DNA from 2 places in the Pseudomonas sp. PME37.24/006 genome. Region 1 is predicted to be linked to the other one. Evidence: predicted binding sites of a transcription regulator. Region 1 holds the regulator's gene; the other holds the start of a gene.
What was found. Region 1 encodes FliA, which starts transcription of late flagellar genes. Its sites were predicted from a motif close to CTAAAGTTTNNNNNNNNNNNGCCGNTAA; they were not measured.

Region 1 (8,050 bases):
CAGTTGTTTGACCTTCTCCGGGTTGCGCGAGATGTCCTCGAAATTCTTCGGCAGGAAATCCACCGCCCCGGCATCCAGCGCATCCAGGGTGACCCGAGCGCCTTCGTGGGTGAGCGAGGAGAACATCAACACCGGTGTCGGGCAGCGCTGCATGATGCTGCGCACGGCCGTAATGCCATCCATCAACGGCATCTCGTAGTCCATGGTGATCACGTCCGGCTTGAGTGCCAGCGCCTGATCGATGGCCTCACGTCCGTTGGTGGCCGTGCCGACCACGGTGATGTTGGGATCGGACGAGAGGATCTCCGAAACCCTGCGGCGGAAGAAGCCGGAGTCGTCGACCACCAGTACCTTGACAACCATAAACACTCCTAAGCGGCACGGCAGAGGCCGCGCCGCGGACGATCAGATACGCCGTGCGTAGCGTTTGAGCATGCTTGGCACGTCGAGAATCAGGGCGATGCGCCCGTCGCCGGTGATGGTCGCACCCGACATGCCAGGCGTGCCTTGCAGCATCTTGCCCAACGGCTTGATCACCACCTCTTCCTGGCCGACCAGCTGATCGACGACGAAGCCGATACGCTGATTGCCGACGGTGAGAATCACCACATGGCCTTCGCCTTGCTCTTCGTGGGCAGCCTTGCTGACCAGCCAGCGCTTGAGATAGAACAGCGGTAATGCCTTGTCACGCACGATCACCACTTCCTGGCCGTCGACCACGTTGGTGCGCGACAGGTCGAGGTGGAAGATCTCGTTGACGTTGACCAGCGGGAAGGCAAACGCCTGGTTGCCCAGCATCACCATCAGCGTCGGCATGATCGCCAGGGTCAATGGCACCTTGATGACGATCTTTGAGCCCTGGCCTTTCTGCGAGAACACGTTGACCGTGCCGTTGAGCTGGGAAATCTTGGTCTTCACCACGTCCATGCCGACGCCACGGCCGGACACGTCGGAAATCTCGGTCTTGGTCGAGAAGCCGGGAGCGAAGATCAGGTTGTAGCATTCCAGATCGGTCAGGCGGTCGGCCGCGTCCTTGTCCAGCAGGCCCTTTTCCACGGCCTTGCTGCGCAACACGTCGGCGTCCATGCCCTTGCCATCATCGGTGATCATCAGCAGGATGTGATCGCCTTCCTGCTCGGCAGACAGCACCACGCGACCGGTACGCGACTTTCCGGCAGCCTCGCGCTCTTCCGGGCTTTCCACGCCGTGGTCAACCGCGTTGCGCACCAAGTGAACCAATGGATCGGCGAGGGCTTCGACGAGGTTCTTGTCGAGATCCGTCTCTTCACCAACCAGTTCCAGGTTGATCTCTTTTTTCAGTTGCCGAGCCAGGTCACGAACCAAGCGCGGGAAACGCCCGAAGACCTTCTTGATCGGCTGCATGCGGGTCTTCATGACCGAGGTCTGCAGATCGGCGGTCACAACATCGAGGTTAGACACAGCCTTGGACATGGCCTCGTCGCCGCTGTTGAGCCCCAGGCGCACCAGGCGGTTACGCACCAGCACCAGCTCGCCGACCATGTTCATGATTTCGTCCAGACGCGCGGTATCGACCCGCACGGTGGTTTCCGCTTCATTCGCTGGAGCAGGAGCAGGAGCAGCGGCCGGCGCTACGGCAGCGGCTTTAGCAGGCTCGACCTTGGTCGCCGGTGCTGGTACAGCCTTGGCTGCTACCGGCACAGCGGGTTTGGCTACAGGTTTCGGCGCCGCAGCTGGGGCAACAGCAGCGATCGCCGCTGGTTCGACGAACTTACCTTTGCCGTGCAGCTGATCGAGCAGCGACTCGAACTCATCATCGGTGATTTCATCGCTCTGCGCCGCAGAGCTGGCGGACGCAGCAGGAGCCGTCGGTGCCGGCGCCTCTACCGCAGCAGCGACGAATTGGCCTTTGCCATGTAACTGATCGAGCAGAGCCTCGAATTCGTCATCGGTGATGTCGTCGCCATTGGCGCTGCTCGAGACACTGGCCGGTACAGGCGCAGCCGTTTCGACAGCGGCTGTCGCCGAAGCCGCGAACTGACCTTTGCCATGCAACTGATCGAGCAGCGACTCGAATTCATCGTCGCTGATTTCGTCGTCCGAAGCGCTCGCTTGCGGTTGTGGTTCGTCGTCCAGAGCATCGAGGAGCTGTGCGAACTCACTGTCGGTGATGTCCGCCTCTGCTTGGGCGGCCTGGGCTACTGATTCAACGGGCATAGCTGCAGCAACCGCAACAGACCCTGCGGCAGGAGCAGGCTCAGCGAGTCGTGCCAGCGCTGCCAGCAGCTCGGGAGAAGCCGGCGTCGGCGTAACACGCTCGCGTACTTCGGTGAACATGCCATTGACGGCATCCAGCGCTTCGAGCACTACGTCCATCAACTCGGAGTCGACGCGACGCTCACCCTTACGCAGGATGTCGAACACGTTCTCGGCAATATGGCAGCATTCCACCAACTCATTGAGCTGCAGGAAGCCTGCCCCGCCTTTTACCGTGTGAAATCCCCGAAAAATCGCGTTGAGCAGATTCATATCGTCCGGGCGGCTTTCCAGCTCCACCAACTGCTCGGACAACAGCTCGAGAATCTCGCCGGCCTCTACCAGGAAATCCTGGAGGATTTCTTCATCGGCGCCGAAGCTCATATGACGTGCTCCTAAAATCCCAGGCTGGACAGCAAATCGTCGACGTCGTCCTGGTTCGATGCGACGTCATCACGCTTATCGGCATGAATCTGTGGACCTTCACCATGGGACGTATTTTTTTGTTTGTTCTGCTCTACACGTAATTCATTGTGATCGTGATCGATGCCGGCGAAACGGTCGACCTGGCTGGCCATCAGCATCAGTTTCAGCAGATTGCTCTCTACCTCGGTCACCAACTGGGTGACGCGTTTGATCACCTGCCCGGTCAGATCCTGATAGTCCTGCGCCAGCAAAATGTCGTTGAGGTGCCCGGACAGTTTGCTGTTGTCACGCTGGCTGCGCGCCAAAAACAGCTCGATGCGTTTGGCCAACTCACGGAAAGCCTCAGCGCCCATTTCACGGCGCATGAAACGCCCCCAATCTTCGCTCAGAGCATCGGCTTCGCTGCTCAAATCATTGACCAGTGGTGCACTCTGCTCGACCAGATCCATGGTGCGATTGGCCGCACGCTCGGTCATGGTCACGACGTAGTTGAGCCGCTCCGTCGCGTCAGATATCTGTGAGACTTCATTGGCGTGGGGCACCCGAGGGTCAAGCTGAAAATTGACGATGGCGTTGTGCAGCTCACGCGTGAGCTTGCCGACTTCGTGGTAAAGACCACGGTCGCGCGCCTTGTTCAGTTCATTGATCAGCTGTACCGCTTCGCCAAAGTTGCCTTGTTCGAGGCTGCTTACCAGTTGGCGGGCATTGCTTTTCAGAGTCGACTCGAGGTCGGCCTCTTGAGAATCTTCGTGTTCCATAACAACCTCGCGGCAGACATCAGCCGTTGACCCGCTCGAAGATTTTTTCGATCTTTTCCTTGAGCACCTGGGCGGTGAATGGCTTGACCACGTAGCCGTTCACACCAGCCTGAGCGGCCTCGATGATCTGATCACGCTTGGCTTCTGCCGTCACCATCAACACTGGCATTTGCTTCAAGCGTTCATCCGCACGCACCGCGCGCAGCAGATCGATTCCGCTCATGCCCGGCATGTTCCAGTCGGTCACGAGGAAGTCAAAGCTGCCGCTTTGCAGCATCGGCAAGGCCGTGACGCCATCGTCGGCTTCCGCCGTATTGGTAAAGCCCAAATCACGCAAAAGATTCTTGATGATCCGGCGCATCGTCGAGAAATCATCGACGATGAGGATTTTCATGTTCTTGTCCAAGTCGACCTCCGTACAGTCCTAAAACGCCATCAGCATTCTGAAGCGCTTATAAATCGTGAAACCGGCCTGGCGGAACGCCGCAAAACTATTGCGCCCGGCTTTGCTGCGTTCACTGTGTTTTTCCAGCGCCCTGCTAATTCCTTATGCGCGCCATTCCACTAACCGTGCGCGTAAACGCGCGGCACACTGACTGTGTAATTGGCTGACCCGCGACTCACTAACTCCCAGTACCTCGCCGATTTCCTTGAGATTCAACTCCTCGTCGTAATACAGCGATAACACCAACCGCTCACGCTCCGGCAGATTGCTGATAGCGTCGGCCAGCGCTGCCTGGAAACGATTGTCTTCCAGCTCATGCGAAGGCCCTTGGAGCAAGGAGCTTGTGTCTTCCTGCAGCCCACCGCTTTCGCCTTCTTGCAACAGATCGTCGAAACTGAACAGGCGGCTACCCAAAGTGTCGCCAAGAATGCCGTAGTAATCTTCGAGACTCAATTGGAGTTCGGCAGCAACCTCCTGATCTTTAGCGTCTCTTCCCGTTCTCGCTTCAATTTTTCGGATTGCGTCGCTGACCATCCGGCTGTTGCGGTGCACCGAACGCGGCGCCCAATCACCCTTGCGCACCTCATCGAGCATCGAACCCCGGATACGGATACCCGCGAACGTCTCGAAACTGGCGCCCTTACCGGCGTCGTATTTACGCGATGCCTCAAGCAGGCCAATCATGCCGGCCTGAATAAGGTCGTCCACCTGCACATTGGCAGGCAGACGCGCCAACAGGTGGTAGGCGATGCGTTTGACCAATGGCGCGTAACGTTCAATCAACTGATGCTGTGAATCTCGTGCTGTTGCCTTGCTGTACATACGGAGTCCAGAGGCTGTCGTCATACAGCCGTGTCTGCAGTCGGTTGTTGCACCAGGCGTTCAACGAAAAATTCCAGGTGGCCTCGCGGGTTGGCCGGCAATGGCCACGCATCAACCTTCTGGGCAATCGCCTTGAACGCCAGCGCGCACTTCGAACGAGGGAACGCCTCATATACCGCACGCTGTTTCTGTACGGCCTTGCGTACCGATTCGTCATAAGGCACTGCGCCCACGTACTGCAGCGCAACATCCAGAAAACGGTCGGTCACCTTGGTCAGCTTAGCAAACAGATTACGACCCTCTTGCGGGCTATGCGCCATATTGGCAAGCACCCGGAAACGGTTCATGCCGTGGTCTCGATTGAGCAGCTTGATCAGCGCGTAAGCGTCGGTGATCGAGGTCGGCTCGTCACATACCACCACCAGCACTTCCTGCGCAGCACGTACGAAGCTCACCACCGAGTCGCCGATGCCCGCGGCGGTGTCCACGATCAGTACATCGAGGTTGTCGCTGATATCACTGAAAGCCTGGATCAGACCAGCATGCTGCATGGGCGTAAGCTGCACCATGCTCTGAGTACCGGAGGCCGCCGGCACGACACGAATGCCACCCGGACCCTGCAGGACAACATCGCGAAGCTCGCACTGGCCGTCGATGACGTCAGCCAGGGTGCGCTTGGCCGTCAGGCCGAGCAATACATCGACGTTGGCCAGCCCCAGGTCAGCATCCATGAGCATGACGCGCCGACCGAGATCCGCCAGCGCCAACGACAAATTCACCGACACATTGGTCTTGCCAACGCCGCCCTTGCCGCCGGTCACCGCGATCACCTGTACGGGATGCATACCCATGTTATCTATACACCTTGTCTAACTTCGCTTTAGAGCCACATGGCCATTGTGCGCTGCTGGAACGACCACAGCCAGCGCTTCGCCACACCTGCATGATCATCCTGCGCGTCGTGCCGGGTCTTGGTACAACCCGGCAAACATATCGGCCATCGTATCCTCACTCGGTTCATCCGGAGCCTGCAGGCCTACAGCACGGCTGACCAACTGATGGCTGCGCGGCACATGTACATCGTCCGGAATTCGCGGGCCGTCTGCCAGATAGGCTACCGGTAGACGGTGGCTAATAGCCAGACCCAATACCTCTCCCATGCTGGTTGCCTCATCCAGTTTACTCAGAATGCAGCCGGCCAGCCCACAGCGCTTGTAACTGTGATACGCCGCCTTGAGCACTTGCGCCTGGCTGGTTGCAGCCAGCACCAGATAATTGCGGGCGTTGATGCCTCGGCTTGCCAGGGTCTCCAATTGCATACGCAGCGCTGGGTCATTGGCTGGCAGGCCGGCAGTATCGATGAGAACCACTCGCTTGCGCACCAACGGCGCCAGCGCCTGAGTCAATGACTGACCTGGATCAACGTGGGTCACGGAAACGCCAAGGATACGGCCCAGCGTTTTGAGCTGCTCCTGAGCACCGATACGGTAGCTGTCCATACTCACCAGCGCGATATTCGCAGCGCCGTACTTGAGTACGTAGCGTGCCGCGAGCTTGGCCAGGGTGGTGGTCTTGCCCATGCCAGCCGGGCCGACCAGGGCGATCATACCGCCCTCCTCCATCGGCTCTTGCTTGGGCGTCTGAATCGAGTGTGCCAGGTGCGCCAGCACCATACGCCAAGCCTGGCGTTGATCGCTCAGCGAGGCAACGCGCTCAAGCAGTGTGCGTGCCAGCTCAGCCGGCAAACCCATGCGCTGCAGGCGGCGCCACAGGGCGGCCTGCTGTGGGCGGCGGCTCTGCATCTGCCCCCAGGCCATGGAACCCATCTGCATTTCGATCAGCTCACGCAAGCCATGCAATTCGGAGCGCATGGATTCCAGGGCAGACTGGTCGACCGAAGCCGAGGCCGGCTTCTTCTGCTGACGCTCAAGTACGGCGTCCAGGCTGTCGGCTGGTGCCACGCTCGGCGCTTCGGCGAACAGCTGACGATCCTTACCGGCATCGAGCTGCGCACGGGTGCTCAGCTCGGCCTGAGCGGAGGCGATGCGCGACTGCGTCTTGCGCAGCTCGGCCTCCAGGGCCGGATTCGGTTGCCGCGCCGGAGCGGGTTGAACCTGATAATCGAGTGCGGCCGTCAACTCCACGCCACCTGCCACGCGGCGGTTACCGATGATGGTCGCATCAGCGCCCAGCTCATCACGAACCAGCTTCATGGCTTGGCGCATATCGGCGGCAAAAAAGCGTTTGACCTGCATGGCCCGTACCCTCGATTAGTTCTGCCCCACCGTCGCAACGATGGTGACCTGCTTGTTGTCCGGAATTTCCTGGTACGCCAGAACATGCATGCTCGGGACGGCCAACCGGGCGAAACGCGAGAGCATTCCCCGAACCGGCCCGGCCGCCAGCAGAATCACCGGCTTGCCAAGCATCTCCTGACGCTGCGCTGCTTCCACCAGGGAACGTTGCAGCTTCTCGGCCATGCCAGGCTCCAGGAGGATGCCATCCTCGGAGCCTTGACCGGCCTTCTGAAGACTATTTAGCAATATCTGTTCCAACCTTGGTTCAAGGGTGATCACAGGCAGCTCCGGCTCTAGTCCCACGATGTTTTGCACGATTGCGCGAGCCAGCGAGACGCGTACTGCGGCAACCATGGCGGCGGGATCTTGACTCCTCGGGGCGACGTTAGCGATGGCTTCGGCGATGGTACGGATGTCGCGTACCGGCACCTGCTCCTGCAACAGTGCTTGCAGAACCTTGAGCAGGGTCGACAGCGAGATCAGGCCGGGAACCAGCTCTTCTGCCAGTTTTGGCGAGCTTTTCGCCAACAATTGCATCAATTGCTGGACTTCTTCGTGGCCTAGCAGCTCGTGGGCATGCTTGTGCAGAATCTGATTGAGGTGGGTGGCGACTACGGTACTGGCGTCCACCACGGTGTAACCAAGGGACTGCGCCTGATCGCGCTGGCCTGGATCGATCCACACAGCTTCCAGACCGAACGCCGGATCTTTGGCGGCCACGCCGTTGAGGGTGCCAAACACCTGGCCCGGGTTGATCGCCAGCTCGCGATCCGGATACACCTCGGCCTCGGCGACGCTGACCCCCATCAAGGTCAGGCGATAAGCGTTAGGCTGCAGATCCAGGTTGTCGCGAATGTGCACGGACGGCATCAGGAAGCCCATCTCCTGAGAGAGCTTCTTGCGTACGCCCTTGATCCGCGCCAGCAGCTGCCCGCCCTGGTTGCGGTCGACCAGCGGAATCAGCCGGTAACCGACTTCCAGGCCGACCATGTCGACCGGCATCACGTCATCCCAGCCCAGTTCCTTGACTTCCTGAGCGCGCTGAGCGGGAAGTAGCTCCTGCTGAC
Region 2 (8,050 bases), on a different contig from region 1:
GAGGCGCTGGAATACGGTATGGTCGGCATCAACACCGGCCTGATCTCCAACGAGGTGGCGCCGTTCGGCGGCATCAAGGCCTCGGGCCTGGGCCGTGAAGGCTCCAAGTACGGCATCGAGGATTATCTGGAAATCAAGTACCTCTGCCTGAGCATCTAGGTAGTCGCTACTGCGCTTCGGTGATGCTGCGTTGGCGGGGCCGGGAAAAATGCTCATTGGCAACAGCCAACTCCGCTTTTTCCCGACCCCGCCGCCTTGCCTGACCTTCGCTCGCTACGCTCCGATAGTGCGTGAAAGCAAAAATAGTCCCTGTGATCGGGGCGAGTGTTGCAGTCGATCATCGTATGCTGCGACGGCGCTGACCCGGTCATTTCATCCTTGAACCACACCGACGATGAGCGGTGAATGAGGAAGCCATGAGCAAGACCAACGAATCCCTGCTGCAACGCCGCCAAGCCGCTGTACCGCGTGGCGTCGGCCAGATCCACCCGATCGTCGCCGAGCGTGCTGAAAACGCCACCGTGTGGGACGTCGAAGGCCGTGAGTACATCGACTTCGCCGGCGGTATCGCCGTACTGAACACCGGCCACCTGCACCCGAAGGTGGTCGCCGCCGTTCAGGAACAGCTGACCAAGCTGACCCATACCTGCTTCCAGGTGCTGGCGTACGAGCCCTACATCGAGCTGTGCGAAGAAATCGCCAAGCGCGTACCGGGCGACTTCGCCAAGAAGACCCTGCTGGTCACCTCGGGCTCCGAAGCCGTCGAGAACGCCGTGAAGATCGCCCGTGCCGCTACCGGCCGTGCTGGTGTGATCGCCTTCACCGGCGCCTACCACGGCCGCACCATGATGACCCTGTCGCTGACCGGTAAGGTGGCGCCGTACTCCGCGGGCATGGGCCTTATGCCTGCCGGTGTGTACCGTGCCATTGCGCCGTGCGAGCTGCATGGCGTCAGCGAAGACGAGTCCATCGCCAGCATCGAGCGCATCTTCAAGAACGATGCCCAGCCTCAGGACATCGCCGCGATCATCATCGAGCCGGTGCAGGGCGAAGGGGGCTTCTACGTCAACTCGCCAGCCTTCATGCAGCGTCTGCGCGCTCTGTGCGACCAGCACGGCATCCTGCTGATCGCTGATGAAGTGCAGACCGGCGCTGGCCGTACCGGTACTTTCTTCGCCACCGAGCAACTGGGCGTCGTGCCGGATCTGACCACCTTCGCCAAATCCGTCGGCGGCGGCTTCCCGATCTCCGGCGTCAGCGGCAAGGCCGAGATCATGGACACCATCGCCCCCGGTGGCCTGGGCGGCACCTATGCCGGTAGCCCGATCGCCTGCGCCGCGGCCCTGGCCGTGCTGAAGGTGTTCGACGAAGAGAAGCTGCTGGATCGCTCCAACGCCGTGGGCGAGAAGCTCAAGGCCGGCCTGCGCGACATCGCCGCCAAGCACAAGGTGATCGGTGACGTACGTGGCCTGGGTTCGATGATCGCCATCGAGCTGTTCGAAGGCGGCGACCACAGCAAACCGGCTGCCGAGCTGACTGGCAAAATCGTCGCCAAGGCGCGCGACAAGGGCCTGATCCTGCTGTCGTGCGGCACCTACTACAACGTGGTGCGTTTCCTGATGCCGGTCACCATCCCGGACGCCCAGCTGGAAAAAGGCATCGCCATCGTTGCCGAGTGCTTCGACGAACTGGCGTAAGCCACGCCGTTGAAAAAGACCCGCTTCGGCGGGTCTTTTTTTGCCTGCGTTTTCCCTGTTGGGCTACGGCAGAGCGCTTGCTGACCTGTCTATACTGAGCCTCTTACACCTATGTGAAGAGGTTTGTAGATGTCTGCAGCGGCCACCGCCCCGGAAGTTCTCATCGCCGATACCGATCCGTGGACGGCCGATCTGCTCGAGCAACTGGTGCTCGACGTGCGCTGCGACGCCGTGGTGATCCGTGTCAGCGATGGCCAGGCGGCCATGGCACGCTGCAAGCGGCGTCTGCCGGAACTGGTGATCGCCGACAGCGAGCTGCCGGGTGTCGATGGTCTGGAGTTGCTGCGCCAGTTGCGCCGCCACCCGCGTACTCCGGCGCTGCCGTTCATTCTCATCAGCGGTCGCCTGGATGCCAACAGCGTGCGCGCCGCCAAGCCGCTGGCGCCCACCGCCTACCTGGCCAAACCCTTCAACGCCGAAGCACTGCGCCAGCGCCTGGCCGGGCTGTTGCTCAGCGAGGGCGAGGAGTTGCTGTGCCCGATTCGTCCGCTGCTGGTGAACCGCCTCGAGGATTACCTGGATGCCATGCGCGAAGAGGGGCAGGGCGCGCCGCTGCTGGCCTCGGTGCGTGACTCGGTCAGCCAGTACCTGAACAGCAGCGAGCCGAGCCTGCGTGAGCTGGAGCAGGTGTTCACCCGTGACCCGCAGATTACCGCCTGCCTGATCGCTGCGGCCAACAGTGCCGCTCACCACAACGGCTCACCCTGTCAGACCCTGGCCCAGGCCCTGCCGCGTCTGGGGGTGGCACGTACCCTGAATCTGGTGCTGGGGCTTTCCGTGCAGCGCAACGCACGGCTCAGTGACCCGCGCTTGGCCGAGCAGGGCGTGCGCACCTGGGCCGCCGCCCAGCGCAGTGCCGAGGTCGCTCATTGGCTGGCCTGCGAGCTGTCGCTGGACGCCGAGCTCTGCTACACCGCCGGCCTGCTGCACAACATCGGCGAGCTGGCGCTGCTGCGCTGCATGCAGGACTGGCAGGACGCCGGCGGCAGCCTCAGTGATGAGGAAATCGAGCAGGCCATCCGCCTGCGCGCCGCCAGCTTCGGCTCGGCGCTTCGTATCCGCTGGCGCCTGCCCTTCGGGCTGCGCGAGCTGGTGGCGGCTTATTACAGCCTCAACAGCGGGGTGTTCTCCCGCGAAGCGCTGGTGCTCAACCTCGCTGGGCAGGTGGTCGCTCTCGGTGCCTCGCAAAGCCCCAGCGAGCTGCGCGAGGCCCGCTGCGTGCGCCTGCTGCGCCTCGACCTCGGAGTGCTCGAGCGCCTGCCTGCTCAGGCGTCTGTGGCGTGATCTCGGCATAAATCACGCCGCAAAAATGTGTCGAAAGCCTGCCTCAAGCGTCTCTTCTCTTGCTCGAAACGACCTGCTGCCGCCATGCTCGGGGAACGCGGATCATTCCGCGCGTGTTTCGGTCAAAGCTCGTTCTGCTTTCCGCTGGGCGGCCCGCGCCGCTCTGCTCAGGCTCACAAGGATATCGGTGTAGATGACTGACTACGATCTGTTGCTGGTAGGCGCAGGCCCGGCCCATCTCGGGGTTCTGCGGCGCTGGGCGCTGATCGAGCGGCCGGCGGGTCGCATCGGCCTGGTGGCCAGCGCCGAGCACACCTGGCATGCCGGTATGTTGCCCGGTTTGGTGGCGGGGCGTTATGGCGCCGGAGACTGCCAGATCGAGCTGACCGCGTTGTGCCAGGCCGCCCAGGTCGAGCTGATCGTCGCGCCGGTGACGACGCTGGATGCCGCCACGCGGCAATTGAGCCTGGGCGATGGTCGCGTGCTGCAGAGCAACTGGCTGTCGCTGAATACCGGCGACCGGGTCGCCTGTCCGCCCCGCGAGGGCGACGCGATGGACGTGCTGGCGGTCAAGCCGGTGGACAGCTTCATCGCCGGCTGGCAGGCCTGGCAGCGTGATCCCCAGCCGTTGGCGATTCTCGGTGGCGGCGTGGCGGGCGTGGAAATGGCCCTGGCGCTGGCCGATCAGGTACCGCAGCTGGCGCTGTTCTGTGGCGAACCGCTGCTGGCCGGCCACTGTGCCGGTTTGCGGATGCGCGCCTGGGGCCATCTGCGCATGCGCCGGGTGCAGGTGCGCGAGCATTGCCCGATCAGCCGCATCGACGGCGATTGCCTGATCAGTGGCGACGCGGCGGTGTGGCGCGGCGGCCGGCTGCTGCTGGCCAGTGGCGCCCAGGCGTTCCCATGGATCGCCGACAGCGGCCTGAGCTGCGATGGCGATGGCTTCGTGCACACCGCGCCGACTCTGCAGAGCCATTCCCACCCGCAGATATTCGCCGTGGGCGATTGCGCCAACCTGCCTGGCGTGCGCAAGAGCGGCCTGTATTCCATGCGCCAGGTGCCGGTGCTGGCCGCCAACCTGAGCGCCGCGCTGCGTGGCGGGCCGCTGCGTGACCTCAAAACCAGCGGCCAGCGCCCGCTGTTGCTGGCCAGTGGTGATGGCGGCGCCTTGTTCGGCTGGCGCCAGTGGAGCGCCGGCGGGCAGTTCTACGGGCGCTGCAAGGACTACTTCGACCGCGCCTTCGTCAAACGCCACAGCCTCAAGCGCTGACCTGCATTCCCCCAAGCGGCCGACCCTCTGCTACCAAAGTGCCATAGCCCGGCGCATGATGAGGTGGTCAACTCGGTTGGGCGGCTGCCGCGCCTCTACAGATACGCCCCGCGCTGCCGATGAGCTTAAACAAGGCTCGGCCCTTGCCGGCGCGCCCGCTGCGCCCGACATCCCGGCACTATAAAAATAATGAGGTTCGCCATGGGTTCTGGTTTTACGCATGACCGGCTGGCATTGGCCCTGCACGTGCTCGGCTTGCTCGCGTTGCTGGTGGTCTGGCAGCAGGTGCATCTGCCGCCCTATCTTGGCGCCATTGCGCTGCTGTTGCTGGCGCTGTGGCCGTGGTTCGGGCCCTGGCGCAAGGCTGCTGAGCCGCCCGCCGACGCCGCGCCAGCAGCCTCGCTGGATGAACTGAGCCGGAGCCTGTCGCAACACACTTGTCATAACGCCCTGTCGGCAGCTCAGGTGGCCTTCACTGTGCAGCAGCTGGCCGGCAAGCTGCAGTCGCAGTTGGCCGCGGTCGAGCAGATCGGCGAAGGTGCCCATGCCGTGACTCGCACCGAGCAGAGCAATGCCGAACTCGCCGGCCAGACACTGGGCGCCGCGCAAACCGTGCGTACCAGCAGTGCCAGCGGCCAGGCCGAGCTACAGCAGGCGATCAGCCGCATGCAGCAACTGAGTGCACAGACCGCTGCCAGCCGCGAGCTGATCGACGGGCTCAGCGCCCGTACCGAGCAGATCGAGCAGGTCACCCAGGTGATCCAGTCCATCGCCAGCCAGACCAACTTGCTGGCGCTCAACGCCGCCATCGAGGCCGCCCGTGCCGGCGAGCAGGGCCGCGGTTTTGCAGTGGTCGCCGATGAGGTGCGCAACTTGGCCGGTCGTACCGCCACCGCCACCGGTGAAGTCGGGCAGATGGTCGCCGATATCCGCCAGCAGAGCACGGCGGTGGTCAGCCATATCCAGCGCCAGGCTGATGAGCTGGAAGCGGCCGCCCGGCAGATCGAATTCACCGGCGAGCAATTGCGCGGTATCGCCGACCTAGCGGCCGATGTGGACACCCAGGTAGCGCAGATCAGTGCCGGTACGGCGAGCAACCACGAACACCTGGCCGAGCTGCTGGTGGCGGTCGAGCAGTTGCGCGGTGATGTGCGCAGCAGCGAAGACCAGACCCGCCAGTTGGGCAAGGCGGCCGAGCAGTTGGTCGGTCAGGCGGAAACCGTCAGTGAGCGGCTCGCCAGTGTCGGCCTGGACAGTTACCACCAACGCATTTACGACCTCGCGCTGGAAGGCGCTGCGGCGATTGGTCGGCAGTTCGAGGCCGATATTCAGGCCGGACGTATCAGCCTGGCGGATTTGTTCGACCGCCAGTACCAGCCGATCCCCAATAGCTTTCCGGCCAAGTTCAAGACCCGTTTCGACGGCTATGCGGATCAGGTCTTGCCTATCCTCCAAGAGCCGCTGCTCAAGCGCCACGAAGGCCTGGTGTTCGCCATTTCCACCACCCCGGAAGGCTATGTGCCGACCCACAACGAGGCGTTCAACCATCCGCCCACCGGTGATCGCGCCGTGGATACCGTGAAGAGCCGCAGCAAGCGGCTGTTCAACGACCGTACCGGCATCCGCTGCGGCAGCCACAAGCAGCGCGTGCTGCTACAGACTTACATGCGTGACACCGGCGAGCTGATGCACGACCTGTCCGTACCGATCCATGTGCAGGGCAAGCACTGGGGCGGTTTACGGCTGGGTTACAAGCCGGAGCCTTGAAAGGTGATTGTTTAGCATGTGGCTATCTGAAGGTGCAGTAATAACGATTTAACGCGACTATTGCCGCGTGCGAGCCTCGTTGACATGTCTAGCCCGCTTTGCAGTTCAGCCCCTGTCATCGTTCTGCCTGCCTTGCACTCGCGGGGGCGGGCGCCCGAACCCACGGCGCTGCCACAGACGCTCACCTTCTGGGCCCTCTGGCATTGCCGCCACGCCCGCCCGCCGGATGTTCTTCTCGCTTCGCTATGATGCCGGGCTGCCCATGCAGCCGATAATTCGATCCGGGTCACCCGTGACGGTCGCCCATGGCTATATGAGAAGTCATCATGCAATTCGCTCCGCTGCAAGACGCCGAGGATTTCCTCGCGCAAAACCCCGATATCGAACTGTTCGAACTGTTCATCATCGACGCCAACGGCGTGCCACGCGGCAAGCTGTTGCACCGTGACGAACTGCTCGCCGTTTACCGCAGCGGGCGACCACTGCCGAGCACCATCCTCGGCCTGAGCATCAACGGTGATGACGTGGAGGATTCCGGGCTGGTCTGGGACGTCGGCGACATTGATTGCCGTGCCTACCCTCTGGCCGGTAGCCTGGTGCGCCTGCCCTGGCGGCTGATCCCCACCGCGGCGGTGCAGGTCAGCATGCACCCGCAGGAGGGCATGCCGGCCAGCATCGCCGACCCGCGCCATGTGTTGGTGCAGGTGATCGAGCGGCTGCAGGCCGAGGGATTTTACCCGGTGATGGCCTGCGAGCTGGAGTTCTACCTGCTCGATGCCGAGCGCGACGCCCACGGCCACCCGCAGCCGGCCCTGGATGCCGATGGCGGGCGGCCGCGCAATACCCAGGTCTATGGCCTGCGCGAGCTGGAGCAGATCGAGCCGTTTCTCGCTGACTTGTATGCCGCGTGCAAGGCTCAGGGCATCCCCGCCCGCACCGCGATTTCCGAGTACGCGCCGGGGCAGGTGGAAATCACCCTGGAGCATGGCGATGCGTTGCAGGCCATGGATCAGGCGGTGCGTTACAAGCGCCTGGTCAAGGGCGTGGCTCACCGGCATGGCATGCAGGCCTGCTTCATGGCCAAACCGTTCGATCACCTGGCAGGCACCGGCATGCACATGCATGTCAGCCTGAACGACGCCTCGGGCCGCAACCTGTTTGCCAGCGAGGCGCCTGCGGGTACGCCGCTGCTGCGTTACGCGGTGGGTGGCATGCTCGCCAGCCTGCTCGACTCGCTGCTGCTGTTCTGCCCCAACGCCAACTCCTACCGGCGTTTCCAGGCCAACAGCTACGCACCGCTGGCGCCGACCTGGGGTGTGGATAACCGCACCGTCAGCCTGCGCGTGCCGGGTGGCCCGGCGTTCACGCGGCATATCGAGCACCGCATCTGCGGCGCCGACGCCAACCCTTATCTGGCCGCTGCGGCGATCCTTGCCGGTATCCACCGGGGTATCCGCGAGGAGCTGGACCCCGGCGAGCCCATCGAAGGCAACGGCTATGCCCAGGCCAAGACCCTGCTACCCACCGACTGGCTCACCTCGCTGTCCGCGCTGCAAGCTTCGACCTGGGCGCCAGAGGTCCTGGGTGCGGAGTTTCTGCACGTGTACCTGGCGGTCAAGCGCGAGGAGCAGCGCCGCTTCATGGGTGAAGTCGGCGAGCAGGATTGGCGCTGGTACCTGACTCAGGCGTGAACGTGCACAACATGATTATCGTGGCGCGCTCAGGCGGGCCGCTAAGGAACTGACATGAAAGACATGGCTACGGCAGCCGAGCGCAGCCCATCCTATTACAGCGCGAGCATCGACCAGGAAAGCGACTACCCGAGCGTGCAGGGTGAGGTGCGGGTCGATGTGGCGATCATCGGCGGTGGGTTCACTGGCGTAGCCACTGCGGTCGAACTGGCCGAGCGTGGCCTCAAGATCGCCGTGGTGGAAGCCAACCGCATCGGCTGGGGCGCCAGCGGCCGCAATGG

Region 2: ACZ3GY_RS22115 (methyl-accepting chemotaxis protein) is a predicted target of FliA. The motif match lies at 4,407-4,434, and genes of this name have one in related genera.

What each region holds. Positions count from the first base shown of each region.
Region 1 is NZ_JBVHNL010000002.1:681,933-689,982, forward strand. Features, by position in the region: gene ACZ3GY_RS08695 (protein-glutamate methylesterase/protein-glutamine glutaminase) at 1-363, opposite strand, end outside; gene ACZ3GY_RS08700 (chemotaxis protein CheA) at 406-2,619, opposite strand; gene ACZ3GY_RS08705 (protein phosphatase CheZ) at 2,631-3,419, opposite strand; gene ACZ3GY_RS08710 (chemotaxis response regulator CheY) at 3,439-3,813, opposite strand; gene fliA (RNA polymerase sigma factor FliA) at 3,967-4,710, opposite strand; gene fleN (flagellar synthesis regulator FleN) at 4,707-5,546, opposite strand; gene flhF (flagellar biosynthesis GTPase FlhF) at 5,634-6,941, opposite strand; gene flhA (flagellar biosynthesis protein FlhA) at 6,957-8,050, opposite strand, start outside.
Region 2 is NZ_JBVHNL010000005.1:250,678-258,727, reverse strand. Features, by position in the region: gene gabD (NADP-dependent succinate-semialdehyde dehydrogenase) at 1-159, shown strand, start outside; gene gabT (4-aminobutyrate--2-oxoglutarate transaminase) at 417-1,697, shown strand; gene ACZ3GY_RS22125 (HDOD domain-containing protein) at 1,827-3,041, shown strand; gene ACZ3GY_RS22120 (FAD-dependent oxidoreductase) at 3,235-4,311, shown strand; gene ACZ3GY_RS22115 (methyl-accepting chemotaxis protein) at 4,501-6,078, shown strand; gene ACZ3GY_RS22110 (glutamine synthetase family protein) at 6,405-7,769, shown strand; gene ACZ3GY_RS22105 (NAD(P)/FAD-dependent oxidoreductase) at 7,824-8,050, shown strand, end outside.